3 regions of the Streptomyces sp. NPDC107581 genome follow, and region 3 is predicted to be linked to each of the others. Evidence: predicted binding sites of a transcription regulator. Region 3 holds the regulator's gene; each other region holds the start of a gene.

Region 1 (9,432 bases), on a different contig from region 3:
CCGATGGCGACGGACCCCGAGGACCCGGCGCGCGCGAGCCGGTGCCGCTCGGGCACCAGGGCGACCAGCCGGTCCGTCAGCAGGGGCCGCACCACGAGGTCGTCCCACTCCTCGGCGGCCTGCGCGCCCTCGTAGCGGAAGGCCAGCGCGAGGTCGCAGTCGCCGTCGCGCAGCAGCTCGACGGACTTCGGGGGCTCGGCCTCCTCCAGGGAGACGCGGGTTCCGGGGTGGGCGGCGCGCAGGGCGGCCAGGGCGGTCGGGACCAGGGTCGAGCTGCCGCTGGGGAAGGAGACCAGACGGACCCGTCCGGCCCTGAGGCCCGCGATGGCGGCGACCTCCTCCTCGGCGGCGGTGAGTCCCGCGAGGATTCCGGAGGCGTGCCGGACGAGGGCCTCGCCGGCCTGGGTCAGGCGCATCTCGCGGCCGGTGCGGACCAGCAGCGGGGTGCCGACCGATGCCTCCAGGGCCTTCATCTGCTGGCTGACGGCGGGCTGGGTGCAGCCCAGTTCGCGCCCCGCCGCCGAGAAGGAGCCGGTGGTGGCGACGGCGCGCAGGACGCGGAGATGACGGGCCTCGATCACCCTTCGAGTATAAGCCAGGCTTGGATGTGACGCTCGATTCCGTGCCGGCGCTTTGGGGCACGGTCACGTACCGTGCTGTCATGAAGCTTCTCTCGGTCAACGTGGGCCGTCCCCAGCCGGTGCCGTACACGGACCAGGCGGAGGGTGTGACGGGCATCGACAAGCGGCCGGCCGAGGGGCCGGTCCGGGTGGCGGCTCCCGGTCCCAAGGGGGCCGGCGCGAGCGGGGTCGCCGGGGACGCGGTGTGCGACCTGCGCCATCACGGCGGCGACGAGCAGGCGGTGTACGCCTTCGCGCGCGAGGACCTCGACGACTGGGAGCGGGAGCTGGGCCGGTCGTTGGCCAACGGTTCCTTCGGGGAGAACCTCACGACCGAGGGCCTGGACGTGTCCGGGGCGCTGATCGGCGAACGCTGGCGGATCGGTTCCGAGGTGGTCCTGGAGGTGACCTCGGGCCGGATTCCGTGCCGTACGTTCCAGGGCCATCTGGGCGAGCGGGGCTGGGTGAAGAGATTCACCCGGAAGGGCGCGACGGGCGCCTATCTGAGGGTGATCGAACCGGGTGAGATCCGGGCGGGTGATCCGGTCGCGATCGTGCACCGTCCGGACCACGGGGTGACGGCGGCGATGCAGTTCCGTGCGGTCACCACCGAACGCGAGCTGCTGCCGCGGCTGCTCGCGGCGGGCGAGGCGCTGCACAGCGAGGCGCTGGCCACGGCCCGCAAGTACGTCGCCGGACAGGCCCGCTGAGAAGCCGTCACCGGGCGGCGGGCGCACAGCGGACGGACAGCGGACGCTGTCGGTCCGGGTCACTACCCTTGGGCCATGACAACGGCTCTGATTACGGGATCGACCGCGGGAATCGGTGCCGCGTTCGCGCGGCGGCTGGCGGCTGACGGGCATGACCTCGTCCTGGTGGCGCGGGACACCGGCCGGCTGCGCGAGCAGGCGACCGAGCTGCACGACCGGCACGGCATCGAGGCGGAGGTGCTCGCCGCCGACCTGGCCGAGGACAAGGGCATCGAGACGGTGGCCGACCGGCTCGGCGACCGGAAGAACCCGGTCGACCTGCTGGTCAACAACGCCGGTTTCGGCAACAAGGGCCGCTATCTCGAAGTGTCCATGGACGACGAGCTGAAGATGCTCAAGGTGCACTGCGAGGCGGTGCTCCGGCTGACGTCGGCGGCGGCCGGGGCGATGCGCGAGCGCGGGCGCGGCGGGGTGGTGAACGTGGCGTCGGTGGCGGCCTTCGTGCCGCGGGGCACGTACGGCGCCTCGAAGGCCTGGGTCGTGCAGTTCACCCAGGGCGCGGCGAAGGACATGGCCGGCAGCGGGGTGCGGCTGATGGCGCTGTGCCCGGGTTTCGTGCGCACCGAGTTCCACCAGCGGGCCGGGATGGGCACGGACAACATCCCCGGCTGGATGTGGCTGGACGCGGACAAGCTGGTCGCGGCGGCCCTGGCCGACCTCGCGCGCGGCAAGACGCTCTCCGTCCCGGATCCCCGGTACAAGGCGCTGATGGGTCTGGTGAAGGTCACCCCGCGTGGGCTGATGGGCGGAATCAGCTCCCGGACGGGCCGCAAGTACGGCCCCCAGTAGGACGGGTGGCGTCCGCGTTCCGGTGGGAAAATGGGCCTGACGGATCCGGACCCAGGAGGCCGGGAGGCGGCGCCATGACGTTCGTACAGCTCATCGACTGCAGGACCAGCCGGCTCGACGACATGAACCGGCTGATGGACCAGTGGGTCGAGAAGACCAAGGGGAAGCGGACGGCGACGCACGCGGTGGTCGGCACGGACCGCTCGGACGCGACGCACGTCATCGAGATCGTGGAGTTCCCGTCGTACGAGGAGGCGGTGCGGAACTCGAACCTGCCGGAGACCGACACGATCTTCCGGGAGATGGTCGCCCTGTGCGACGGGACCCCAACCTTCACGGACCTGGACGTGGTGCGCGACGAGCCGCTGCAGGCGGCCACGGCCCGCCGGTTCTTCGACACGATCGCGGTGCAGGGCCCGCTGCCGCCGCTGAACGACCTGCTCGCGGAGAACTACCACGACCACGATCCGGCCAACGAGCAGGACACCCTCGGGCTGGACAACATGCGGCGTGAGATCGAGATGTGGCGGGGCGCCTTCGACTTCACCTTCACGGTCGGGGACCAGATCACCCAGGGGGACCGGGTGTGCACCCGCTGGACCTGGAACGGCATCCAGACCGGTGAGTTCCTGGGCCTGCCCAACACCGGCCGCCAGGTCTCGATGACCGGGACGACCATCTTCCGCCTCGGCGGCGACGGCAAGCTCCACGAGGGCTGGTGGCAGTACGACCGGCTCGGGCTGCTCGGGCAGTTGGGGGCGCTGGACGCGCTGGAGAACTAGCCGGCTCCCGGGGCCGTCCGGCGGGCCGGGCCGGCTCCGGGCAACGGTGCCTCGTCGGTGCGCTTCCGGCACGACCTGCCGGCAGGCCCTGGCCGGCCGGGACACGGCGGCCGGCACAGCGAAGGCCCGGCACAGCGAAGGCTTGGCACAGCGAAGGCCCGGCACCCCACAGGGTGCCGGGCCTCGGTGCTGAGGTGCGTCAGTGGGCGTGGCCGTGGCCGTGGCCCGCCTCGGCCGGCTCCTCTTCCTTCTTCTCGACGACCAGGGTCTCGGTCGTGAGCAGCAGGGAGGCGATGGAGGCGGCGTTCTCCAGGGCGGAGCGGGTGACCTTGACCGGGTCGATGACGCCGGCCTTGACCAGGTCGCCGTACTCGCCGGAGGCGGCGTTGTAGCCGTTGCCCTTCTCCAGCTCGGCCACCTTGGAGACGATGACGTAGCCCTCCAGGCCGGCGTTCTCGGCGATCCAGCGCAGCGGCTCGACGGCGGCGCGGCGGACGACCGAGACACCCGTGGCCTCGTCGCCGGTCTTGCCGAGGTTGCCCTCGAGGACCTTGACGGCGTGGACCAGGGCGGAGCCACCACCGGAGACGATGCCCTCCTCGACCGCGGCGCGGGTCGCGGAGATGGCGTCCTCCAGACGGTGCTTCTTCTCCTTCAGCTCCACCTCGGTGGCGGCGCCGACCTTGATCACGCACACGCCGCCGGCCAGCTTCGCGAGGCGCTCCTGGAGCTTCTCGCGGTCCCAGTCGGAGTCGGTGTTCTCGATCTCGGCCTTGATCTGGTTGACGCGGCCGTGGACGTCCTCGGACTTGCCGGCGCCGTCGACGATGGTCGTGTCGTCCTTGGTGACCGTCACGCGGCGGGCGGAGCCCAGCACGTCCAGACCGGCCTGGTCGAGCTTGAGGCCGACCTCCTCGGAGATGACGGTGGCGCCGGTGAGGACGGCCATGTCCTCCAGCATCGCCTTGCGGCGGTCGCCGAAGCCCGGGGCCTTGACCGCGACGGCGTTGAACGTGCCGCGGATCTTGTTCACGACGAGGGTGGAGAGGGCCTCGCCCTCAAGGTCCTCGGCGATGATCAGCAGCGGCTTGGAGGCACCCGACTGGATGACCTTCTCCAGCAGCGGCAGCAGGTCCTGGATGGAGGAGATCTTGCCCTGGTTGATGAGGATGTAGGGGTCCTCCAGGACGGCCTCCATGCGCTCCTGGTCCGTCACGAAGTACGGCGACAGGTAGCCCTTGTCGAAGGCCATGCCCTCGGTGAAGTCCAGCTCCAGACCGAAGGTGTTGGACTCCTCGACGGTGATGACACCGTCCTTGCCGACCTTGTCCATGGCCTCGGCGATCAGCTCGCCGACCTGCTGGTCCTGGGCGGACAGCGCGGCGACGGCGGCGATGTCGGACTTCTCGTCGATCGGGCGGGCCGAGGCCAGCAGCTCGTCGGAGACGGCCTTGACCGCGGCGTCGATGCCCTTCTTCAGGGCGGCCGGGGAGGCACCGGCGGCGACGTTCTTCAGGCCCTCGCGCACCAGCGCCTGGGCGAGCACGGTGGCGGTGGTGGTGCCGTCACCAGCGATGTCGTTGGTCTTGGTCGCCACCTCCTTCACCAGCTGGGCGCCGAGGTTCTCGTACGGGTCCTCGATCTCGACCTCGCGGGCGATCGTGACACCGTCGTTGGTGATGGTGGGAGCGCCGAACTTCTTGTCGATGACGACGTTGCGGCCCTTGGGGCCGATCGTCACCTTCACCGTGTCGGCCAGCTTGTTGACGCCGCGCTCGAGGGCGCGACGGGCGTCCTCGTCGAACTTCAGGATCTTCGCCATGACAGCGGGAGCCCTCTCGGAATCTGTGGGTGAAAAAAGAACTGCGCCCCGGCGCCCGGCTTCTCATGTGGTCGCGGGGGCCAGGGGCGCAGCTTCAAGCGGAATGCTTGAGGTGATTACTTCTCGATGATCGCGAGGACGTCGCGAGCCGAGAGGACGAGGTACTCGTCACCGTTGTACTTCACCTCGGTGCCGCCGTACTTGCTGTACAGGACGACGTCGCCGACCTTGACGTCGAGCGGCAGGCGCTCGCCGTTCTCGAACCGGCCCGGGCCCACGGCGAGGACGGCGCCCTCCTGGGGCTTCTCCTTCGCGGTGTCCGGAATGACCAGGCCAGAGGCGGTGGTCTGCTCGGCGTCGAGCGGCTGGACCACGATGCGGTCCTCGAGCGGCTTGATGGCAACCTTGGAGCTGGTGGTCGTCACGATCCGACCTCCCCCTTCGGAGATCTCACGGGGTTAACTGTCTGAGGTGGCGACCAGGTGGATCCGTCGTCGCGGGTGCCGGACCTGCCCGTCGCTTTGTTGGCACTCTCCAGTGGGGAGTGCCAGAGCCGAGACTATGACCGCGATTAGCACTCGGTCAAGCGGAGTGCCAATGCCGTGCCGCGCGTCGGCCGGGGATCCCGGGTGCCCGGAGCTTCTTCGGGGCCAGAGAGGGCCCCGAGGTCCAGGACGCCGGCAAGCCCGCGGAGGGCCGGAGCGTCCGGCTACAGGTAGTCCTCCAGACGGCCCACCGTCAGTCCCTTCGCCTGGATCCGGCGCAGCAGGCGCCGCGTGCGTTCCTTGAGGGTGGGGCCCGTGGCCTCGTCGGGGCCGACGAGGACGATGTCGCCCGGGCTCAGGTGTCCGGCGCCCCGCACATAGGTGATGCCGTCGGGGGTCATGGCGGCGCGCCACAGGACGAGCGTGGAGATGCCGCAGTCGGCTGCCGCGCGCAGGGTGGTGGAGTCGAACGTGCCGTAGGGCGGGCGGAAGAGGCGGGGGCGGATGCCGAAGCGGGACTTGAGTTTGTCCTGCTGCCCGCAGATCTCGGCGCGCTGGCCGGCGTAGGGCAGTCCGGGCAGCGCCGGGTGGTGGAGGGTGTGGTTCTCGATGCCGGCGCCGACCGCGCGCAGCCGGGCGAAGTGGCCGTACCCGGGTCCCACGACGCTGTCGGTGAGGAAGAAGCTGACCGGCAGCCGCAGTTCGCGGACCATGTCGACGAACCGGGGGTCCCGCTCGGCACCGTCGTCGTAGGTAAGGAAGACGACCTTGTCGGTGGTCCTGACGCGGTCCACGGCCCGGGGGCGGGAGGGATCGGCCCCATGGGCCGTCAGGAGGCGGACCGGGGGGCTGGGCGGGGCGGCGAGCGGGGCGGCCAGGCCCCAGCGGCGGTACGCCTCGTCTCCAGCCGGGCGCGACGGCCGTACCCTCTGCGCGGCCTTCTTGCCGAGGCGTTCGATGGGGTCGACGGACTGGGCGCAGCCGGCGAGGAGGAGGGCCGGGGCGAGGGCGGCGGCCAGGGCGGCCCGCACACCTCGCGGGCCGCCGTGCACACGTCCCGGACCGCTCCGCGCGCCTCGCGAACTCACAGGTAGTCCTCCAGGCGTGCCACGGCGTACCCCTCGCGCGTGACCTTGTTCAGGAATCTGCGCATGTCGTCGACCATCGTGCCGTCCCAGTCCTTGCGGCCGCGGAAGTGGGTGAGCACGATGTCGCCGGGGTGCAGGCTGCGGTCCCAGTCGCGGTACTCCCAGTGGTCGACGAAGACCTCCTCGTCCCAGATCGGCGCGTACTTGATGCCGCAGGACTTGGCGGCGCGCAGGGTGTCGCCGTTGTAGTTGCCGTAGGGCGGGCGGAAGACGGTGGGCGCCTTGCCGAACTGCTTCTTCATGATGTCCTGCATGCCGCAGATCTCGGCCTTCTGCTCCTCGTAGGACAGGCCGGGCAGATACGGGTGGGTCAGGGTGTGGTTGTTGAGGGTGTGGCCCTGCGACTGCATCGTGCGGAAGAAGCCGTAGTCGTCCTTGACGAGGTAGTTGCTGAGAAACGCCGAGTAGGGGACCTTCAGGTCGCTCATCATGCGCAGGAAGTCGGGGTCCTTGTTGTCACCGTCGTCGATGGTGAGGAAGACGACCTTCTGCTTGGTGGGGACGGTGGTGAAGACCGGGGGCAGGTTCTCCTCCTCCTGGCCGTCCACCTCGAAGCCGTCGCGGGGGGTGATCTCCGGCTTCCTGGCCGGCGGGGCCGGGGGCGCCAGCGGCACCCGGTTCAGTTTCCAGTGCCGGGCGGCGGCGACCAGTCGGGCGTGCTCGGCGGCGGCGCGGGCCCGGGGGTCCAGGGCCCGGGCGGGGCCGCCGTGCCCGGGTTCACCGCCCCTGGCGTGGGCGCCGGAGTCCGCGCCGGGGGCGGCGCAGCCGGAGGCGAAGGCGGCGGAGGCCAGCGCGGCCGCTCCGCAGCGAAGGGCGACCGCGCGAAGCCGTGCCCGAGATTTGTCATTTTGTACTACTAGTCGCATAGCGCCGGATCTTCCCAGGACCGGACCCCGGATCCGGCCCGACAGGGCCGCCGGAAGCGCACCATCCACCGACTGGCCCACAATGAGCCGGTGAACGACCTCGCCCCCCTCCTCACCCCCGAAGGCCGCGCCCTCCTCGACGAGGTGCGCGACACCGATCCCGCCCAGGAGCTGGCCGTCGCCACCCGGCTGCGCCGTGACCACCCCGCCGGCCTGGTGTCGGCGGCGCTCGGACAGGCCCGGCTGCGGCAGCGGGCGGCGGCGAAGTTCGGGGCGGCGGACGCCGGGCGGATGTTCTTCACGCCGAACGGGGTCGAGCAGTCGACGCGGGCGAGCGTGGCAGCGTACCGGGCGGCCCGCATGAAGGAGCAGGGGGTGACCTCGGTCGCCGACCTGTGCTGCGGGATCGGCGGCGACGCGATCGCGCTGGCGCGGGCCGGGATCCGGGTGCTGGCCGTGGACCGGGATCCGCTGACGGCGGCCGCGGCCCGCGCGAACGCCGAGGCACTGGGGCTCGCCGAGCTGATCGAGGTGCGGGAGGCGGACGTCACCCAGGTGAGCACGGCGGGCTACGACGCCGTGTTCGTGGACCCGGCCCGGCGGGGCGGGCGGGGCCGGATCTTCGACCCGGAGGCCTACTCGCCGCCCCTGTCCTGGGCGGTCGCCACGGCTCTCGGGGCTCCCCGCGCGGCCCTGAAGATCGCCCCCGGCGTCCCGCACGAGGCGGTCCCGGCCGAGGCCGAGGCCGAGTGGATCTCGGACGGCGGGGACGTGAAGGAGGCCGTGCTGTGGTTCGGCACCGAGCCGGGCCTGGTCCGGGCCACCCTGCTGCCGGGCCCGCGCACGCTCCGCTCCCGGGGGCTGCCGGATCCCCGGGTGAGGTCCGTGGGACGGTACCTGTACGAGCCGGACGGCGCCGTCATCCGCGCGCATCTGGTCGCCGAGGTGGCCGAGGAGGTCGGCGGCGGCCTGGTCGACGCGACCATCGCGTACGTCACCGCCGACGCGCTGCACCCCACCCCGTACGCCTCCGCCTACGAGATCACCGATCAGCTCCCCTTCAACGTCAAGAAGCTGAAGGCCCTGCTGCGGGAGCGGGAGGTCGGCACGCTGACCGTGAAGAAGCGCGGCTCGGCGGTGGAACCGGAGGAGCTGCGCAGGAAGGTCAAGCCGCAGGGGCCCCGCGCGGCGACGGTGTTCCTGACCCGGGTCGCGGGGGCGCCGACCATGCTGATCGGGTCCCCCGTGCGGCCGTAGTCCCTCACCGGCCGGGCAGGGAACGCACCTTCGCCCGCAGCAGCCGGCGCTCGCTGTCGTTGCGGGTCAGTGCCGCCGCACGGACGAACTCCTCGCGGGCCTCGTCGGTACGGCCCAGCCGCGCCAGCAGGTCGCCGCGCACGCTGGGCAGCAGATGGTAGTCCCGCAGGGCGGGCTCGGCGGCCAGCGCGTCCACCAGCTCCAGGGCCTCGGCCGGGCCCTCGGCCATCGACACGGCGACGGCGCGGTTCAGTTCGACGACCGGGGACGGCGAGCGGACGGCGAGCAGGCCGTACAGGGTGGCGATGGTCCGCCAGTCGGTCTCCTCGTAGGAGTACGCGTGCGCGTGGCACGCGGCGATGGCCGCCTGCAGGGCGTAGCGGCCCGGCGCGCCGGTGGAGGTGGCGCCGGCGCGGTCCAGGGCGCGGATGCCGCGGGCGATGAGCATGCGGTTCCAGCGGCGGCGGTCCTGGTCCTGGAGGAGCACCGGTGTGCCGTCGGGGCCGGTGCGGGCGGCGGTGCGGGAGGCCTGGAACTCCAGCAGCGAGGTCAGGCCGTGCACCTCGGGTTCCTCGGGCATCAGGGCACAGAGCAGGCGGGCCAGGCGCAGGGCGTCCTCGCACAGCCCGGGGCGCAGCCAGTCGTCGCCCGCGGTGGCCGCGTACCCCTCGTTGAAGACCAGGTAGATGACGTCCAGGACGGACCCGAGCCGGGCTTCGCGGTCGGGGCCGTACGGCACCTCGAAGGCAACGTTCTTCGTGGCCAGGGTGCGCTTGGCGCGGACGATGCGCTGGGCGATCGTCGGCTCCGGGACCAGGTGGGCCCGGGCGATCTCGGCCGTGGTCAGACCGCCGAGCAGGCGCAGGGTGAGCGCGGTGCGGGCCTCGGGCGAC
Region 2 (9,432 bases), on a different contig from region 3:
CGGCCGACTCCGGCGGGCAGTCCCACTCGCGCCCGCCACCCACGGGCCGCAGCTGCACATATCCGCCCACGTGCCCCATCACCTCGCCGAGGCGACCGTTCCGCGCGTCGACGGCATACGAGCCGACCGCGGGCCCGCCGCCGCTCACACCTCACCACCGCGTGCCGCACCGCGCAGGACGGCCGCCAGTCGCGAGGCGACGCCCAGGTTGCAGCGCCCGAGGTCGACCAGGGCGTACGGCTCACCGTGCGCCCCCGTCCAGGGATCGACGCGCAGTGACGGCAGGATGATGCCGACGTCATGCAGGGCCGCGCGCAACTGCTCCACGGCCTCCTCGGTCGTCCGGGCCGGCCGGTGGCTCTCCGTCGTCCCCATCGGGCCTGTACCTCCACAGTGAGTGTTCGCGTTCGCTACACAGCGTGGCCGCGACACGGCTAGCCTGGCCATACACGGCGCCCCAACAACCCCATGTGCGTGACAGGGAGTTGCCCATGGCAGGACCGAAGGACCTCGACCCGTCGTCATCGCCGCGGGCCCTGCTCGGCGCGGAGTTACGGCACGCCCGCGAGAAGGCCGGGCTGAGCCAGGAGGAACTGGGCCGACGGCTGTTCGTCAGCGGGTCGTTCGTCGGGCAGCTGGAGGCGGGGACGCGGCGGATGCAGTTGGAGTACGCGCGGTTGTTGGACGAAGTACTTGGGATGGAGGACTTTTTCCAGCGGAACTGCGCGGCGGCAGCCAAGTCGAAGTATCCGGAGCACTTCGCGGAGGCGGCGGAGGCGGAGGCTGCCGCTACGGCCATCAGGCAATACACACCGCTTCTCATCCCTGGCCTGCTCCAGACGCCCAGGTACGCACATGCTGTGTCCCGCGCCTATCAGCCGACGGCTCCGGATGAGGCGAACGCCGAGTTGGTGGCACACCGGATGGAGCGGGCGAGAATCCTCGACGATCCAACAGAGCCGTTGTTTTGGGCGGTGATTGACGAAGCCGCACTGCGCAGGGCGACGGGAGGGCGTGCGGTGATGATCGATGCCCTGCACCACATCATCGGCGTGGTCCTTCGGAACCGAGCCATCGTGCAGGTGCTCCCTTTCGAAGCCGGGGCCCATCCGGCGCTGGAGGGCGCCATCAAGCTCATGGACTTCAAGGACGCCCCTCCGCTGGTCTACTTCGAAGGGGTCGGTACGGGTCGGCTGGAGGATGACCCAGCTACGGTCGCCCGGCTGAGGTTCACGTTCGATCTCCTGGTTGCCTCCGCGCTCTCGCCGGAGAAGTCCCTGGCCCTGCTGGAGACAGTGGCGCAGGATTACGAGCATGACGAGCATTCCTGACTACGACGCAGCCACTTGGTGCAAGTCCAGCTACAGCGGGGGAAGTGGCGGCGATTGCCTGGAAGTCACCGTCGACTTCCCTGCCGTCATCCCCGTCCGCGACTCCAAGACCCCCCTCGGCCCGAAGCTCGTGTTCCGGGCGGAGGCCTGGTCGGCGTTCGTCGAAAACCTCAGGAACCTCGGCGCCTGAGCCTCGGGCTTCGAGCCCCGAGCCCTCTTTTCAAGGAGTGGGTGGAGGGCCTCAACCCACCCTCCCACCCGGCGAGTTGACTTGACGCGTTCGGCTTGCCACGCACGGTGACGGTCGTCTAGCGTCCCGCATAACGAACAGCCCCCGCCAGGTGCGCCAACACCTGCGGGGGCTTGACCAACGAGATCGAAGGCAAGTCGATCCATGGCTGACGCCAAGTTTAGTGCTGCCCCCCTGTCCGCGCACGTGTCCCCGCACCCGATGGCCAATCCGGGTTACGGCAAGCGCTCGGCACCTGATCAACTCCCCCGCACCAACCATGACTTCGCATACTTACCGCCCCGCGAAGCCGCCATCGCCGCGTACGTCGACCGCCTCCCCGACGGCGCCGACATCTCCGTGAAGACGCTGGCCAAGACGCTCCCGTACGGCCAGTGCGCCTTACGTACGGCCCTCAACGCCCTCCAGCGGGCAGGGCACTTACGGCGAGGACGGGAACGGCTGGAGACCGGCTCGGGCGGCTCGCGCTGGATCACCCGATCGTGGTGGTCCCGTACTGCGCGTGACGACGGCTGGTGGGCGGCGTTCACACGCGGCGACGTACCGGAGGACCCACCCGAACGGCCCGGCCCCACCCGCTCCCGCGCCCACGTCCTCCTCGCCGCGCTGGGTCGTACGGCCCCGGTGCTGTCCCTGTCCGCCGCCGACTGCGCCGCGCTCGCCCCGCTGGCGGAGGAGTGGTTCGCACGCGGGGCCACCGAGGAGATCCTCCTGGCCGCGCTGACCGCAGGTCTGCCCACGCCCGTCCACAGCCCGGCGGCCCTGCTCCGCCGCAGGCTGACCGACAAACTCCCGCCGGAACCACCGGCACCACGCCCGCCCCGCCGGTTCCTGGAATGCGCGGAGTGCGGAGTACCGGGGCGTCCGGAAGCACTGCCGGGAGGCGTGTGCGCCGGCTGCCGGGGTGAGCGCGCTCCCGCGCACCCCCGTACGCCCCTGCCGGCTTCAGCAGTCCAGATCCACGCAGCCGAGATCCGCGCTGCGATGTCTCTCAAACGACCGGAAAGGGCACCCGTATGACGGCATCCACGGTCCGACATGACCACTCAGGGGCACGATGGAAGGGAGGAGGCAATGCCATGACCCCTGACACCGAAGAACGCCCGCAGATGTCCGTCGAGGACTTCGAAGAGCTTGTACGCAGGGCTCCCCGGGAGCTGAGGAACCGGCTGGAGTTCCTTGGCGGGCGCCTGTGCGTACGACACGGGCCGCTCGACGTCGAGGAGTTCGAGGAGCTGGCCGCGGTGGCCCCTGAAACTGTGCGGCTTGAGTACATGAACGGAAAAGTAGAGGTCAAAGCAGTGCCGGACGGCAAGCACACGTCGATCTTCATGTGGCTGCTACGTCAGTGCATGCAACAGCGCCCGGAGCTGGACCTCGCACCGGAGCGGGGAGTGAAGGCCGAGGCCTACCGCAAGGGGCGCGCCCGCACGGACGGTTTCCTGGCACCCGTGGATCACTTCGCCGAGGACGGCGAGTGGTCGATTCCCGACGGTGCCTTGATGGCCGTGGAAATCACCTCCCACGACCGCGACACCGACCAGCGCGACCGCGTCGACAAGCCCATCGGCTACGCCGAAGCCGAGATCCCCGTCTACCTCCTCATCGACCGCGACAACAACACCGTCGTCGTCTACAGCGAGCCCAAGGACGGCCGCTACCAGCAGTCCCCGTCCTACCCCTGGGGTGCCACCGTCGAACTCCCGCCCCCGGTGGCCATCACCCTCGACACCGAACCGCTCAAGCGCTACGCCGACTGAAAACGCCCAAGGGCGGCACCCCCAGCCAGAAGCATGGGAGCACCGCCCTCGGAACGGAAGGACAGGCGATCAACCGTCAGGTCGATCAGAAGTCCATGTCACCGCCCGGCATGCCGCCCGGAGCGGCCGCGGCGGCCTTCTCCGGCTTGTCGGCGATGACGGCCTCGGTGGTGAGGAACAGCGCGGCGATGGAGGCGGCGTTCTGCAGGGCAGAGCGGGTCACCTTCGCCGGGTCGATGATGCCCTCGGCGATCATGTCGACGTACTCGCCGGTGGCGGCGTTCAGACCGTGGCCGACGGCCAGGTTGCGCACCTTCTCCACGACGACGCCACCCTCGAGACCACCGTTGACGGCGATCTGCTTCAGCGGGGCCTCCAGGGCGAGCTTCACGGCGTTGGCGCCGGTCGCCTCGTCACCCTCCAGGTCCAGCTTCTCGAAGACCGAGGAAGCCTGGAGCAGGGCCACGCCACCACCGGCGACGATGCCCTCCTCGACGGCGGCCTTGGCGTTGCGGACGGCGTCCTCGATGCGGTGCTTGCGCTCCTTGAGCTCCACCTCGGTGGCGGCACCGGCCTTGATGACCGCGACACCGCCGGCGAGCTTCGCCAGGCGCTCCTGCAGCTTCTCGCGGTCGTAGTCCGAGTCGCTGTTCTCGATCTCGGCGCGGATCTGGTTGACCCGGCCGCCGACCTGGTCCGAGGAGCCGGCACCGTCGACGATGGTGGTCTCGTCCTTGGTGATGACGACCTTGCGGGCGCGGCCCAGGAGGTCCAGGGTCGCGTTCTCCAGCTTGAGGCCGACCTCCTCGGAGATGACCTCGCCGCCCGTGAGGATGGCGATGTCGCCGAGCATGGCCTTGCGGCGGTCACCGAAGCCCGGGGCCTTGACGGCGACGGACTTGAAGGTGCCGCGGATCTTGTTGACGACCAGGGTCGACAGGGCCTCGCCCTCGACGTCCTCGGCGATGATCAGCAGCGGCTTGCCCGACTGCATGACCTTCTCCAGGAGCGGGAGCAGGTCCTTGACCGAGGAGATCTTGGAGTTCGCGATGAGGATGTACGGGTCCTCGAGCGACGCCTCCATGCGCTCCATGTCGGTCGCGAAGTAGGCGGAGATGTAGCCCTTGTCGAAGCGCATGCCCTCGGTGAGCTCGAGCTCAAGACCGAAGGTGTTGCTCTCCTCGACGGTGATGACGCCTTCCTTGCCGACCTTGTCCATGGCCTCGGCGATCAGCTCGCCGATCTGGGTGTCGGCGGCGGAGATGGACGCGGTGGAGGCGATCTGCTCCTTGGTCTCCACGTCCTTCGCCTGCTCCAGCAGGGCGGCGGAGACGGCCTCGACGGCCTTCTCGATACCGCGCTTCAGGGCCATCGGGTTGGCACCGGCGGCGACGTTGCGCAGGCCTTCCTTGACCAGGGCCTGGGCCAGGACAGTCGCGGTCGTCGTGCCGTCACCGGCTACGTCGTCCGTCTTCTTGGCGACTTCCTTGACCAGCTCGGCGCCGATCTTCTCGTACGGGTCCTCGAGCTCGATCTCCTTGGCGATGGAGACACCATCGTTGGTGATCGTGGGGGCGCCCCACTTCTTCTCGAGGACGACGTTGCGGCCCTTGGGGCCGAGCGTCACCTTCACGGCGTCCGCGAGCTGGTTCATGCCGCGCTCGAGGCCGCGCCGCGCCTCCTCGTCGAACGCGATGATCTTGGCCATGTGAAGTGGTCCCTCCAGGACTGGGGGTGATTCCTTCGGACCGCGCCCGCGCCCGCGACGGACGGCTCGCATGCCATGTGGTTCCTTGCCCCACCCGGCCTGCGGGCCTCACCGACCCGGTCCTTCGTTGTCACTCTCACCTTCAGAGTGCTAACGCAATGATTAGCACTCGGCATGGTCGAGTGCAAGCGCCTCACGGGGTACAGCGGGGGTACTCAGCCCCCGGCGAACACGGGCGAACACCGGGTGCACACCGGTCGGACGCCGGACGGACGCCCGTCGGACGCAGGACAGACGCCGGTCGGACGCCGGACGGACGCCCGTCGGACGCAGGACGGACGCCGGGCGGACGCAGGACAGACGCCGTGCAGGCACCGCAGGGACACCGGGCGGGCACGACGAAGGGCCCGCACCCTGTGCCGGTGCGGGCCCTTCGTCACAAGAAACGTTCAGGCGCTGAGGCGAACCATGTCGGCCTGCGGGCCCTTCTGGCCCTGCGAGATCTCGAACTCCACCCGCTGGCCCTCTTCCAGGGTGCGGTAGCCGTCCATCTGAATGGCGCTGTAATGGACGAAGACGTCCGCACCACCGTCGACCGCGATGAAGCCGTACCCCTTCTCCGCGTTGAACCACTTGACGGTGCCCTGAGCCATGCCTAACTCCCCTATTACTGGCCCTTGCACAGATCCACACTTCGCGGACCCGGGTCAGACCTCACCCCCCATTGGTCGGGGGCGTGCGCCGGAACGCGTCGACCGCGGCTGAATGTATCTGTCCAACTGCCGTCTGCAACAGGTCAATCGGACGAGAATTCTGGACGAGCCCGGTCCGGAATCTGCCTAAAATTCGGCTGAATTCAGGGCAAGTCGGGCTACGCAAAGGGGAGCAAAAGCCGCATACAGCCCGCCTACTTTGGCTACTTCTTGTCGGGCGCGCGGCGTGAAATCCGGGGCCTGCGACCCGCAGGTCCGGAACGCGTTCCCCAACTGTACCGCGCTCAATCACACTGAATGGCCCCCTCCGTTTCTCTCACGGAGGGGGCCATTCAGTGAACAATCGGTAGCCGAGGTTACCGAAGGTAATGATCGGTCATTCGGTCATCCGCCGGCAACGGCCGGAATGATGGAGACGCCGGCCCCGTCGGGGGTCACCGTCTCCAGGCCCTGCTCAAAGCGCACGTCGTCGTCATTGACATACACATTGACGAAACGACGCAGCTTGCCCTGGTCGTCCAGGACCCGGGCGGCGATCCCCGTGTGGTTCTTCTCCAGGTCCGAGATGACCTCGGCGAGGGTCGCCCCGTCGGCTGCGACCTCGGCCCGGCCGCCGGTGTAGGTGCGCAGGATGGTGGGGATGCGAACGGTCACGCTCATGCGAGGCCAGCCTCTCGGAAGGAGTCCAGGGTCGGGCGGATGGTGGCGGTGAGACCCGTGCCGGCCACCGCGTCGAGGGTCTTGAGGCCGTCGCCGGTGTTGAGGACGACCGTGGTGAGCGACGGGTCCAGCACGCCGTCCTCGATCAGCTTCTTCGTCACGCCGACCGTCACACCGCCCGCCGTCTCGGCGAAGATGCCCTCGGTACGGGCCAGCAGCTTGATCGCGTCGACGACCTGCGCGTCGGTCACGTCCTCCACCGCACCGCCCGTGCGGCGGGCGATGTCCAGCACGTACGGCCCGTCGGCCGGGTTGCCGATGGCGAGGGACTTGGCGATGGTGTTCGGCTTCTGCGGCCGGACCACGTCGTGGCCCGCCTTGAACGCGGTCGACACCGGCGAGCAGCCCTCGGCCTGCGCACCGAAGATCTTGTACGGCCGGTCCTCGACCAGCCCGAGCTTGATCAGCTCCTGCAGGCCCTTGTCGATCTTCGTGAGCTGGGAGCCGGAGGCGATCGGGACCACGATCTGGTCCGGGAGCCGCCAGCCGAGCTGCTCGCAGATCTCGTACGCCAGGGTCTTCGAGCCCTCCGCGTAGTACGGCCGCAGGTTGACGTTGACGAAGCCCCAGCCCTCGCCGGCCGGGTCGCCGATCAGCTCGGAGCAGAAACGGTTCACGTCGTCGTAGTTGCCCTCGATGCCGACCAGCTCGCCGCCGTAGACCGCGGCCATGACGACCTTGCCCTGCTCCAGGTCGTGCGGGATGAACACGCAGGAGCGCAGGCCGGCCCGGGCGGCCGCGGCGCCGACGGCACCGGCCAGGTTGCCCGTGGAGGAGCAGGAGAGCGTCGTGAAGCCGAAGGCACGCGCGGCCTCCAGCGCCTGGGCGACCACCCGGTCCTTGAAGGAGTGCGTCGGGTTCCCGGAGTCGTCCTTCACGTACAGCCCGCCGGTGACGCCCAGCTCACGCGCGAGGTTGTCGGCCTTGACGAGCTTGGTCCAGCCCGGGTTGATGTTGGGCTTGCCGGCCACGTCGGCGGGGACGGGCAGCAGCGGCGCGTACCGCCAGATGTTCGCGGGGCCGGCTTCGATCCGCTTGCGCAGCTCTTCGGTGTCGTAGGCGGAGAAGTCGTAGGCGATCTCCAGCGGACCGAAACACTCCTCGCAGGCGAACAGGGGCCCGAGCGGTACCCGGTGACCGCACTCGCGGCAGCTCAGGGCAGCGGCCGGCCCGAGGTCTACGGTGGAAGTGCTGGTGGTGGCAACTGTCTGCACAGCCATGGAGGCGAGGCCCTTTCTCCTCATCTTCCTCACGACGCATCTCGCCGCGAGACGGATTTGGCACCTTCCCTAGCCGGGAGCCTCGCGTGGAAGACGAGAAACCGGCTGGAGGGTTGCCGGGGCTTCATCGGGCCGTATCCCTCTGCCCCTCTGGATGAGCTGTATTCGGTTGTCGGCGCCCGCGGCCCACGACATGCGATGGTCACCGGCGTTGTTCAAGACTGTAACCGAAGGCCAGGACAGTTGAGATAGTCGTCCGAACCGCGAGACAACGTGAGGAGCCGCTGACTGTGCTGGAAGAAGTCGAGCGCTGGCTGGCCACCCGCTCCTGGTCCGTGACCGATCGCCCGCTCCACAAGATCCTGGCGGCCAAGCAGCGCACGGGCCAGTCGGTCTCCGTGGTGCTGCCCGCGCTCAACGAGGAGGAGACGGTCGGCGACATCGTCGCCGTCATCCGACACGATCTCATGCAGCAGGTCCCGCTGGTCGACGAGATCGTCGTCGTCGACTCCGGGTCCACCGACCGCACCGCCGAGCTCGCCGCCGCCGCGGGCGCCCGGGTCGTCCACCGCGACGACATCCTCCCGCGCATTCCGGCCGTCCCCGGCAAGGGCGAGGTCCTGTGGCGCTCCCTGCTGGTGACCAGCGGGGACATCGTCTGCTTCATCGACGCCGACCTGAAGGAGTTCTCCTCCGACTTCGTCAGCGGGATCGCCGGCCCGCTGCTCACCGACCCGGGCGTGGACCTGGTCAAGGCCATGTACGACCGCCCGCTCGGCGCGGCGGCCGGACAGGGCGGCCGGGTGACCGAGCTGATGGCCCGCCCGCTGCTGAACATGCACTGGCCGCAGCTGGCCGGATTCGTCCAGCCGCTCGGCGGCGAGTACGCGGCCCGCCGCTCCCTGCTGGAACAGCTGCCGTTCCCGGTGGGCTACGGCGTGGAGCTGGGCATGCTCGTGGACGCGCTGCACCTGGTGGGCCTGGACGCCCTCGCCCAGGTGGACGTCGGCGTGCGCAAGCACCGCCACCAGGACGGGCAGGCCCTGGGCCGGATGGCCGCGGCGATCTACCGCACGGCCCAGCTGCGGCTGGCCCGCGGCCACCTCGTGCGGCCCGCCCTCACCCAGTTCGAACGGGGCGAGGACGGCTTTGAGCCACGCACCTATTCGGTGGACACCGAGGAGCGTCCGCCGATGGCGGAGATCGCGGAGTACACGGCCCGCCGGGTCGCCTGAAGGGGCGCACGAGATCGGCTGTATACAGCCCCCTTCTGGTACAGACCGTACGTTTGAGCGTTTCGGGGCCGGGCTAGGTTGAGGCGTATGGCTTCCACCCACGGTGCTGAGGTGCTGGTCGCGTCCAACCGCGGCCCGGTTTCGTACGAGGTCCTCGACAGCGGCTCGCTGCGCGCCAGACGCGGCGGCGGCGGGCTGGTCTCGGGTCTGTCGGCCATCGGGCCGGACGCCCGGGCGGTCTGGGTGTGCGCCGCGCTCGGCGACGGCGACCGGGAGGCGGTACGGCGCGCGGACGGCGGGCTGCTGCCGGCCGGGGACACCGGCGGACAGCGCGTGCGCATGCTCGACATCGACGCGGCGGTGTTCGCCGACGCGTACAACGGCATCGCCAACTCGGTGCTGTGGTTCGTCCACCACATGCTGTACCAGACCCCGCTGGAGCCGGTCTTCGACGCGGAGTTCCGGCGGCAGTGGGCGGCGTACGAGGCCTACAAC
Region 3 (9,432 bases):
GCGGGGGCCGGGGTGGGCCCAGGCCAGCCAGCCGGAGTCGGGTGAGAAGACGAGGCCGCTGACCTCGCCGTCGTCGCTGCGGTCCACCTCGCGCACCTCGCCGCTCTCCCGCTCGACGAGCAGCAGCCGCCCGTCGTGCGAGGCGACGGCGGCCCGGCTGCCGTCGGGTGCCACGGCCAGCTCCAGGACCCGGCCGAGCCGGCCGGCGGCGAGCCGCCGGGCGGTGGTGCCCGGGGCGAGCCCGGTCGCGGGGGCGAACTCCAGGGCGTCGTCGCCCTCGGCGTCCGTCACCCAGACCACCCACTCCTCGCCCTCGGCGCGGAAGGTGCGCGGCAGCCGGGCCCGGACACCGGGCGCGGCGGTGAGGGCGCGGGCGGGCCCGGCGCGGTGGGTGACCCAGTGCACGCCGCCGCGGACACCGACGGCGCTGCCGCGCGCGGTGTGGTCGGGTGCCGCTTCCCCGAACCACCGCGCCGCGTTCACCGGATACGGCCGCAGGTCCAGGCGCGGCCCGCCCAGCCGCACCTCCAGCCGACGCGGCTCGGCGCCCTCCAGGTCGTCCAGCAGCCACAGTTCACCGGCCGAGCTGTAGACGACCCGGGTGCCGTCACCGGCCGCGTGGCGGGCGTAGAAGCCGTCGAGGGGGGTGTGCCGGCGCAGGTCGGAGCCGTCGGCGAGCGAGGAGTACAGCGCACCCGTGCCCTCGTGGTCGCAGAGGAAGGCGATCCGGTCGCCGGCCCACACCGGGCACTCGATGTTCCCGTCCAGCTCCTCGTGCAGCCGTACGAAGGCGCCGTCCGCGGCGCGGTCGATCCACAGCTTGCCCGCCGTGCCGCCCCGGTAGCGCTTCCAGTACGCGGCTTCCCGGCCCATCGGCGCGGACAGCAGCACGGTGGCCGGCCCGAACGCCACGCCGCCGACGGGGCCGTAGGGCAGCGTGGTGGCGGGTCCGCCGTCGAGCGGGACGGCGTGCGCCCAGGTCCGGCGGGTGCTGGGCCGGCCCTGCGCGCTGAGCGCGAGCACCTGCCCGTCCGGGGTCCAGCCGCGCACCTCGGTGCGCCGGTTGCCCCAGTGCGTCAGCCGCTCGGCGGGGCCTCCCGCCACCGGGGCGAGGTGCACCTCGGGTGCGCCGTCCCGGGTGGAGGTCCAGGCGAGGGCGGTGCCGTCGGGCGAGATCCGGGGCAGCGTCACCGGCACGTTGTCGGCGCTGACCCGCCAGGCCCGGCCCCCGTCGAGGGGTGCCAGCCACACGTCGTCCTCGGCGACGAAGGTCACCAAGTCGCCGTGCAGATGGGGAAATCGGAGATAGGCGGAAGCCGCCGTGGATCCCGTCGAAGCGCCCTGAGTCACCCCGTCACCTTACGCAGCGGCCGCCGCACCGCGCTCCCGGTTCCGATCACTTGCCCTGCGCGGGCCAGCAGGTGGGATCGCCCTTGCACCAGATGGTCCGGGTGACGGTGACGGTGGGGGCCGGCTGCCGGGGGGCGGGGTGGTACGTGGGGTGGTAGGAGGGCGGCTTGTACGTCACGCGGGGCGTGGCACTGCAGTTGCCGAGGCCGCTGACGCGGAACACCTGCCTGCCTGCGACCTCCGCCGTCAGATTCCCGCGCACACAGGCCCCGTCGACGACCCTGGTCACCTTCCCGGTGACGGTGATCTTGCGCTTGTCCGTGGTCTGCCCCTGGCAGTCGACGGAGACGACGGTCTGTGTCGTCGAGGTCGAGGGGGCACGGGTCTTCCCGAAGCCGGCGGTGAAGCTTCCGGTGCAGGTGAGCCAACTCACGCCCACGTGGTGCTGTTTGAGTTCGTCCGTCGCGGTCTTGTCGGTGGTGTACGCGACCATGGCCGAGCTGAGTCCGCCGGGCTCACAGGCCACCACGCCCCCCAGGGCCACCACCGCGAGCCCTGCTCCGGCCGCCACCCGGGTCCCGCGCGCCCGCCGCGTCCGCTGCCCACTGCGCTTCAAAGGCCCCATGCAGGGCAGCGTCCCACCGGCGCCGGACCGGGCGGTAGACCGGAAACGGCCACGTGACCTGAACCTGCGCTCCGCCCGGGCGGTTCCGTACGCTGGCCCGATGCGCAGCACACGCAGGGTCCGGCGGCTGGTCGTGGGCGAGGGGGACGAGTGGCGGTGGACCGTCCGGCACCGGCACTCCCGCGAAGGGCCCTGCCGGGAGGTGCTGACGCTGTCCCGGAACGAAGGGGTGGTGCGGGTGGTCTTCCGGGGCGGGCCCGGCCGCGTGGTCGCCGACGGTGGCTACGCCCACTCCGGGCTCGTGGCCGACGAGCAGGGGCGCTGGGTCAATCTGCACGAGCCCGGTGCCGTACGCGCCTTCGTGGACGAGGTGCTGCGGCGCGGGCCCGCCGCCGGCGAGGTGGACGGCTGGGAGCTGCTGCCGGCCGTCGTCGTCAGGCGCGCAGCAGGAGCCATTCCTGAAGCTCCACCAGATTGCCCTCCGGGTCCTTGAGGTGGGCCACCCGCATACGGTCGGTCATGAGGGCCGGGCCGTGCAGCAGGGTGGCGCCGCGGGAGGTGATCCCGGCGCAGTAGGCGTCGAGGTCGTCGACGCGCAGGACGACCAGGGAGCGGTGACCGCAGGCCTCCTCGCCCAGCTCGCCCAGGACTTCGGCCATCATCGCGCGGTCCTGCAGCGCGATCCCGGCGGAGCCCGTGTGCGGGCTGAACTTCTCGTACGGTCCCTCGGTCGCCCCGGACTGCGGCTTGAGCCCGAGGACGTCGGCGTAGAAGCGGTAGCAGGCGGCGAAGTCGGTGACGAGCAGCCGGACTTGGGCGAGTTCCACGGTGATGCTCCCTGGGGTCAGGACCAGCGGCCGGTGCGGCCCAGCAGGAGAGCCGCGGCGGCGGTGCCGGCGGTGGATGTGCGCAACACGGTGGGCCCGAGCACATAGGCCCGCGCGCCGGCCTCCTGGAAGAGCGCCAGCTCGTCCCGGGAGACGCCGCCTTCGGGCCCGACGACCAGCACGATCTCGCCCTCGGCGGGGAGTTCGGCGGTGGCGAGCGGGGTGCTGCCGTGCTCGAAGTCGGAGTGGAGGACGGCGGCGAAATCGGCTTTGGCGAGAAGTGCGGCAACCTGCTTGGTCGTCACTGCGTCCGCGACCTCCGGGAAGCGGACCCGGCGGGACTGCTTGCCGGCCTCGCGGGCGGTGGCCCGCCACTTGCCGAGGGCCTTCAGCCCGCGGTCGCCCTTCCACTGGGTGATGCAGCGGGCCGCCTGCCAGGGCACGACGGCGTCGACGCCGACCTCGGTCATGGTCTCGACGGCGACCTCGCCCCGGTCGCCCTTGGGCAGGGCCTGGACGACGGTGATGCGCGGGGCGGGCTCGGGCTCCTCGGAGACCGATGCCAGGTGGACGATCAGCCGGTCCTTGCCCTCGGTGCCGATCACCTCGCACACCGCGTAGCGGCCGGCGCCGTCGGTGAGGACGACCTCCTCACCGGGCTGCAGCCGCTTCACGGAGACGGCGTGCCGACCCTCGGGGCCGTCCAGGACGTACCGGTGGCTGTCCGCGTCGAAGTGCTCGACGACGAAGACCGGGGCGGTCATCGCGGGTCACCCCCGGCCGACAACGCTGTCCGGGCGTCGGCGAGTTCGCCCGCCAGCACCTCCACCAGCCGCCCGGCCGGAACCTCCCGGGCCAGCCGGTGTCCCTGGCCCGCCCACAGCGCCATGCCCTGCGCGTCCCCGGCCTTGGCGGCGGCCTTGCGCAGCGGCGAGGTCAGGTGGTGGATCTCGGGGTAGGCGGCGGGGGCGTACGGGCCGTGTTCGCGCAGGAAGCGGTTGACCAGGCCGCGGGCCGGGCGGCCGGAGAAGGCGCGGGTCAGCTCGGTGCGCGCGAACAGGGGGTTGGTGAGCGCCTGCTTGTGCAGGGCGTTCGCGCCGGACTCGGGGGTGGCGAGGAACGCCGTGCCCAGCTGGGCCGCGCTCGCGCCCGCCGCGAGCACGGCGGCGATCTGACTGCCGCGCATCAGGCCGCCGGCGGCGACGATCGGGATGCCCACGGTCTCCCGTATCTGTGCGACCAGCGAGAGCAGGCCGATGCCGGAGCCGTCGTTCTCCGGGACGTCCCGGTGGCTGCCCTGGTGGCCGCCGGCCTCCACGCCCTGTGCGATCACCGCGTCCGCCCCGGCCCGCTCGACCGCGCGGGCCTCCTCGGCGGTGGTGGCGGTGACCAGGGTGAAGGTTCCGGCACGGCGCAGGGAGTCGATGACCTCGCGGCTCGGGACGCCGAAGTGGAAGGAGACCACCGGCACCGGGTTGTCGAGGAGCACGGCGAGCTTGGCGTCGTAGCCGTCGTCCCGGCCGCTGTCGGGGTCGCCCAGCTCGGTCTCGTACCAGGCGGCCTCGCCGGCCAGCTGGTGGGCGTAGACCTCGACGGCTCCGGAAGGGGGCGTGGTGGTGGCCGCTCCCGTGGTGCCGGTGCCCGCACCGGGGTGTTCGGGCTGGGGCATGAACACGTTCACGCCGAAGGGACGGCTCGTGAGCCCCCGCAGCTGCTTGATCTCCTGGTACATGCCGTCGGCGGTCTTGTATCCGGCGGCGAGGAAACCGAGACCGCCCGCCTCGGACACGGCGGCGGCGAGCTGCGGGACGGAGACACCGCCCGCCATGGGGGCCTGCACGATCGGCTGGGGGAAGAGATCGGTCAGCGCGGAGGACATGACGGCATGTTGTCACGTCCTGTGAACAAGTCCGAATCCGGGCTTCCCGTGGCATAGGTCACCGGCATAGGGGGTCCCGAAGCACCCCGTGCGCGACGGCCCGGCGCCCGCCGGAGGCGTCCTTCGACAGCGGGAACGGCTCTTGCCGCCCCGGCCGGCGGTGGCTGCCCGGGGGCCGGTGCCCCCGGGCCTCCATCCGACGTCAGCGCCCGTTGAACGCGTCCTTCAGCCGCGAGAACAGTCCCTGCTGCCCCGGCTGGAACTGGCCCGTCGGACGCTCCTCACCCCGCAGCTTCGCCAGCTCCCGCAGCAAGCGCTCCTGCTCGGGGTCCAGCTTGGTCGGCGTCAGGACCTCGACGTGCACGATCAGGTCGCCCCGGCCGCCGCCGCGCAGATGCGTGATGCCCCGGCTGTGCAGCGGGATCGACTGCCCGGACTGCGTACCGGGCCGGATGTCGACCTCCTCCATCCCGTCCAGCGTCTCCAGCGGCACCTTGGTGCCGAGGGACGCCGCGGTCATCGGGATGGTGACCGTGCAGTGCAGGTCGTCGCCGCGCCGCTGGAAGGTGGGATGCGGCAGCTCGTGGATCTCCACGTACAGGTCGCCGGCCGGACCTCCGCCGGGCCCGACCTCGCCCTCGCCGGCGAGCTGGATCCGGGTGCCGTTGTCGACACCGGCCGGGATCTTCACGGTGAGGGTGCGGCGGGAGCGGACCCGGCCGTCGCCCGCGCACTCCGGGCACGGGGTCGGCACGACGGTGCCGAAGCCCTGGCACTGGGGGCAGGGGCGGGAGGTCATGACCTGGCCCAGGAAGGACCGGGTGACCTGCGAGACCTCGCCGCGGCCGCGGCACATGTCACATGTCTGGGCGGACGTTCCCGGAGCCGCGCCCTCGCCGTTGCAGGTGTTGCAGACGACGGCCGTGTCGACCTGGATGTCCTTGGTCGTCCCGAAGGCCGCCTCGTCCAGCTCGACCTCGATCCGGATCATGGCGTCCTGGCCGCGCCGGGTGCGCGAGCGCGGCCCGCGCTGCGACGCCGTGCCGAAGAACGCGTCCATGATGTCGGAGAAGTTGCCGAAGCCACCGGCCCCGAAGCCGCCCGCACCGGCGCCGCCCGACTGGGAGAGCGGGTCGCCGCCGAGGTCGTAGACCTGCTTCTTCTGCGGGTCCGACAGCACCTCGTAAGCGGCGTTGATCTCCTTGAACCGCTCCTGGGTCTTCGGGTCGGGGTTGACGTCCGGGTGCAGCTCGCGCGCGAGCCGGCGGAACGCCTTCTTGATCTCATCCTGCGACGCGTCGCGGCGCACGCCGAGAACGGCGTAGTAGTCCGTGGCCACTTACGACTCCGCCAGGATCTGTCCGACGTACCGTGCCACTGCGCGTACCGCTCCCATCGTTCCCGGGTAGTCCATGCGGGTCGGTCCGACCACGCCGAGCTTGGCAACCGCCTCGCCGCCCGAACCGTAGCCGACCGACACGACGGAGGTTGAGTTGAGTCCCTCATGGGCGTTCTCGTGCCCGATGCGCACGGTCATGCCCGGATCCTTCGCCTCGCCGAGGAGCTTGAGGAGCACGACCTGCTCCTCCAGGGCCTCCAGGACGGGCCGGATCACGAGGGGGAAATCATGTCCGAAGCGGGTGAGATTGGCGGTACCGCCGATCATCAGCCGCTCCTCGTTCTCCTCGACCAGTGTCTCCAGCAGAGTGGAGAGCACTGTGGAGACCGTACCGCGGTCCTCGGCGTCGAAGGCCTCCGGCAGGTCCTCGACCAGCTTCGGCACATCGGTGAACCGGCGGCCCGCGACCCTGCTGTTCAGCCGCGCCCGCAGATCGGCCAGGGACGCCTCGCCGAACGGCGCCGGGCAGTCGACCATCCGCTGCTCGACCCGGCCGGTGTCCGTGATCAGCACGAGCATCACGCGCGCGGGTGCGAGCGAGAGCAGTTCCACGTGCCGCACGGTGGACCGGGTCAGGGACGGGTACTGCACGACGGCGACCTGCCGGGTCAGCTGCGCGAGCAGCCGCACGGTGCGCGCCACCACGTCGTCGAGGTCGACGGCGCCCTCCAGGAAGTTCTGGATGGCCCGCCGTTCGGGCGCCGTCATCGGCTTGACGCCCGCGAGCTTGTCCACGAAGAGCCGGTAGCCCTTGTCGGTGGGGATGCGCCCGGCACTGGTGTGCGGCTGGGCGATGAACCCCTCGTCCTCCAGGACGGCCATGTCGTTGCGCACGGTCGCCGGGGAGACGCCGAGGTTGTGCCGCTCGGTGAGCGCCTTGGACCCCACCGGCTCCTCGGTGCCCACGTAGTCCTGGACGATGGCGCGCAGCACCTGAAGCCTGCGTTCACTCAGCATCCGCGCGCACCTCCAGCATGTCGTCCCTGGGCCCTTCGGTCGTCCGCCTGGCACTCTGCGTGTCCGAGTGCCAGAGTTCCCCGGGCCAGTGTACGGCCGTGGGGTACTGACTGGGCAAGGTCGCTGCCGCCTTACCTGGTTGAACAGCCAGGGCCTGCCTTCTGGATCAGGTCGCAGGAAAGCCACGGTACGTGTCCGGCCGACCCGGGCGGGGGCCGGTGCGTGCAGCTGCAAGGCGGAGGAGGGCGTCGACGCGATGGGGGTCCCCCCGCGCGAGCGGAGCCGGGCGCGGGGGAATCGGCAACCGACGACAACGCGGCAGATGTGCGTGCCGGCCCCGCGTCTGCGAGCGGATCCGGAAGGCAGGCCCTAGCGTCACGGTATGACGGTGACTTGGGAAGAGGCGGGGTGGGAGCGGCTGGCCGCCGGGGTCGGGCGGTGCCGGCTGCCCGGCTGGGACTGCACCGTGGGCCTGGTCCTCGGCGCGGGTACGGCGCTGGTGGTGGACGCCGGGTCGAGTCTGGCCGAGGGCGCCCGGGTGCGGGAGCGCGCACAGCAGCTGGCAGGCCTGCATGTGACTCATCTCGCGTTCACCCACCCCCACTTCGACCATGTCTTCGGCGCGGCCGCCTTCGCCGGGGCGGAGGTGTACGGGGCGGTGGGCGTCGACGCGGTGTTCGCCCACGAGCGCGAGGAACTGCGCCTGGACGCGATCAGGAACGGCCTGCCCGCTTCGGACGCGGACGAGGCGGTGGACGCGCTCGTCCCGCCCCGCCATCCGGTCTCCGGCGAGTGGACGCTGGACCTCGGCGGCGGCCGCCAGGCACTGCTGGCCAACGTGGGTCCCGGCCACACGGCCCACGACCTCGCGGTGCTCGTCCCCGCGGTCCCGGGGGTCGCGGGGGTCGCGGGGTCCCCGGAGATCGTCTTCTGCGGCGACCTGGTGGAGGAGTCCGGCGAACCCCAGGCGGGCCCGGACGCCGTGCCGTCCCGCTGGCCGGACGCCCTGGACCGGCTGCTCGCCCTCGGCGGCGAGGACGCGCTGTACGTGCCCGGTCACGGAGCGGTGGTCGACGCGGCGTTCGTACGACGGCAACGCGACGAGCTGGCAGCCCGTTTCGGCGTGTCGTGAGCGCCGGTCCGCGACTTCTCCTATCGTCACTCGAATGCGCCAGTACTCCGCCGACCTGACCCCTCCGTGGAAGAAGTCCCGGCCTGTGCCGGAGGTGGCGGCGGAGCCGGGCCTGGTGGTGGAGGAGCCCGGTACGGGGTTCTGCGGGGCGGTGATCCGCTGCGAGGCGGGCACGGTGACGCTGGAGGACCGCTTCGGCAAGCACCGGGTGTTCCCGCTGGAGCCGCGCGGCTTCCTGCTGGAGGGGCGGGCGGTGACGCTCGTGCGGCCGTCGTCCACGGCTCCGGTACGTCCCACCCGTACGGCCTCCGGCTCGGTCGCGGTCCCGGGGGCCCGCGCCCGCGTGGCCCGCGCCGGCCGCATCTATGTCGAGGGCCGGCACGACGCCGAGCTGGTCGAGAAGGTGTGGGGCGACGACCTGCGCGTCGAGGGCGTGGTCGTGGAGTACCTGGAGGGCGTGGACGACCTGCCGTCGATCGTGTCGTCGTTCGCGCCGGGTCCGGACGCGCGGCTCGGGGTGCTCGTGGACCACCTCGTCCCGGGCACGAAGGAGTGGCGCATCGCGGAGTCGGTGACCAGCGAGCACGCGCTGGTGGTGGGCCACCCGTACATCGACATCTGGGAGGCGGTGAAGCCGGCCTCGGTGGGGATCGCGGCCTGGCCGAAGGTGCCGCGCGGGCAGGACTGGAAGACGGGGGTGTGCCGGGCACTGGGGTGGCCGTCGGAGAACACGGGCGCGGTGTGGCAGGCGATTCTGCAGCGGGTGGGGTCTTACAAGGACCTGGAGCCGGAGCTGCTGGGGCGGGTGGAGGAGCTGATCGATTTCGTCACGGCGTAGCGGTCGGCGGTGCAAGAGCTGATCGTCACGGCGTAGCGGTCGGCGGCGGAAGAGCTGATCGTCACGGCGAAACAGTCAGCAGCGGAAGAGCTGATCGTCACGGCGAAACAGTCAGCAGCGGAAGAGCTGATCGTCACGGCGAAACAGTCAGCGGCGGAAGAGCTGATCGTCACGGCGAAACAGTCAGCGGCGGACGAGTGCCGAACCGGCTCGTATCCAGGTCGATGCCCACGACCGGCAGCTGCACCGGGTCACCGGACTTACGAGTCCGCTCGGTCCGGCAGTCCGCCCCGAGCCCCGTGCCACCCGGCGATCATCCACAGCGGTCATCTCCGTGGCCCTCCGCATCCGCCGCGTACCGTCGGCGGCAGCCTGCGGACCAGGTTGGGGACCGAACCGGCGTTCCGCAGTGATTCACTCCGCCG

What was found. Region 3 encodes HrcA, which represses chaperone genes, less so after heat shock. Its sites were predicted from a motif close to TTNGCACTCNGNNNNNCNGAGTGCNAA; they were not measured.
Region 1: groES (co-chaperone GroES) is a predicted target of HrcA. The motif match lies at 5,355-5,381, and genes of this name have one in related genera.
Region 2: groL (chaperonin GroEL) is a predicted target of HrcA. The motif match lies at 5,212-5,238, and genes of this name have one in related genera.

Annotation. Positions count from the first base shown of each region.
Region 1 is NZ_JBVKBH010000007.1:197,789-207,220, forward strand. Features, by position in the region: gene ACZ7P3_RS19655 (LysR family transcriptional regulator) at 1-581, opposite strand, end outside; gene ACZ7P3_RS19660 (MOSC domain-containing protein) at 662-1,330, shown strand; gene ACZ7P3_RS19665 (SDR family NAD(P)-dependent oxidoreductase) at 1,406-2,179, shown strand; gene ACZ7P3_RS19670 (ester cyclase) at 2,254-2,961, shown strand; gene groL (chaperonin GroEL) at 3,161-4,783, opposite strand; gene groES (co-chaperone GroES) at 4,900-5,208, opposite strand; gene ACZ7P3_RS19685 (polysaccharide deacetylase family protein) at 5,493-6,320, opposite strand; gene ACZ7P3_RS19690 (polysaccharide deacetylase family protein) at 6,353-7,282, opposite strand; gene ACZ7P3_RS19695 (THUMP-like domain-containing protein) at 7,373-8,539, shown strand; gene ACZ7P3_RS19700 (RNA polymerase sigma factor) at 8,544-9,432, opposite strand, start outside.
Region 2 is NZ_JBVKBH010000009.1:208,675-218,106, forward strand. Features, by position in the region: gene ACZ7P3_RS24245 (hypothetical protein) at 1-148, opposite strand, end outside; gene ACZ7P3_RS24250 (hypothetical protein) at 145-375, opposite strand; gene ACZ7P3_RS24255 (helix-turn-helix domain-containing protein) at 492-1,331, shown strand; gene ACZ7P3_RS24260 (DUF397 domain-containing protein) at 1,315-1,521, shown strand; gene ACZ7P3_RS24265 (hypothetical protein) at 1,783-2,601, shown strand; gene ACZ7P3_RS24270 (Uma2 family endonuclease) at 2,661-3,341, shown strand; gene groL (chaperonin GroEL) at 3,427-5,049, opposite strand; gene ACZ7P3_RS24280 (cold-shock protein) at 5,499-5,702, opposite strand; gene ACZ7P3_RS24285 (MoaD/ThiS family protein) at 6,147-6,422, opposite strand; gene thrC (threonine synthase) at 6,419-7,702, opposite strand; SAM riboswitch class I at 7,720-7,863, opposite strand; gene ACZ7P3_RS24295 (glucosyl-3-phosphoglycerate synthase) at 7,993-8,937, shown strand; gene ACZ7P3_RS24300 (alpha,alpha-trehalose-phosphate synthase (UDP-forming)) at 9,025-9,432, shown strand, end outside.
Region 3 is NZ_JBVKBH010000003.1:391,392-400,823, forward strand. Features, by position in the region: gene ACZ7P3_RS08500 (S41 family peptidase) at 1-1,350, opposite strand, end outside; gene ACZ7P3_RS08505 (hypothetical protein) at 1,397-1,975, opposite strand; gene ACZ7P3_RS08510 (hypothetical protein) at 2,076-2,468, shown strand; gene ACZ7P3_RS08515 (VOC family protein) at 2,410-2,802, opposite strand; gene ACZ7P3_RS08520 (16S rRNA (uracil(1498)-N(3))-methyltransferase) at 2,820-3,566, opposite strand; gene ACZ7P3_RS08525 (nitronate monooxygenase) at 3,563-4,681, opposite strand; gene dnaJ (molecular chaperone DnaJ) at 4,884-6,020, opposite strand; gene hrcA (heat-inducible transcriptional repressor HrcA) at 6,021-7,037, opposite strand; gene ACZ7P3_RS08540 (MBL fold metallo-hydrolase) at 7,420-8,169, shown strand; gene ACZ7P3_RS08545 (DUF3097 domain-containing protein) at 8,204-9,007, shown strand.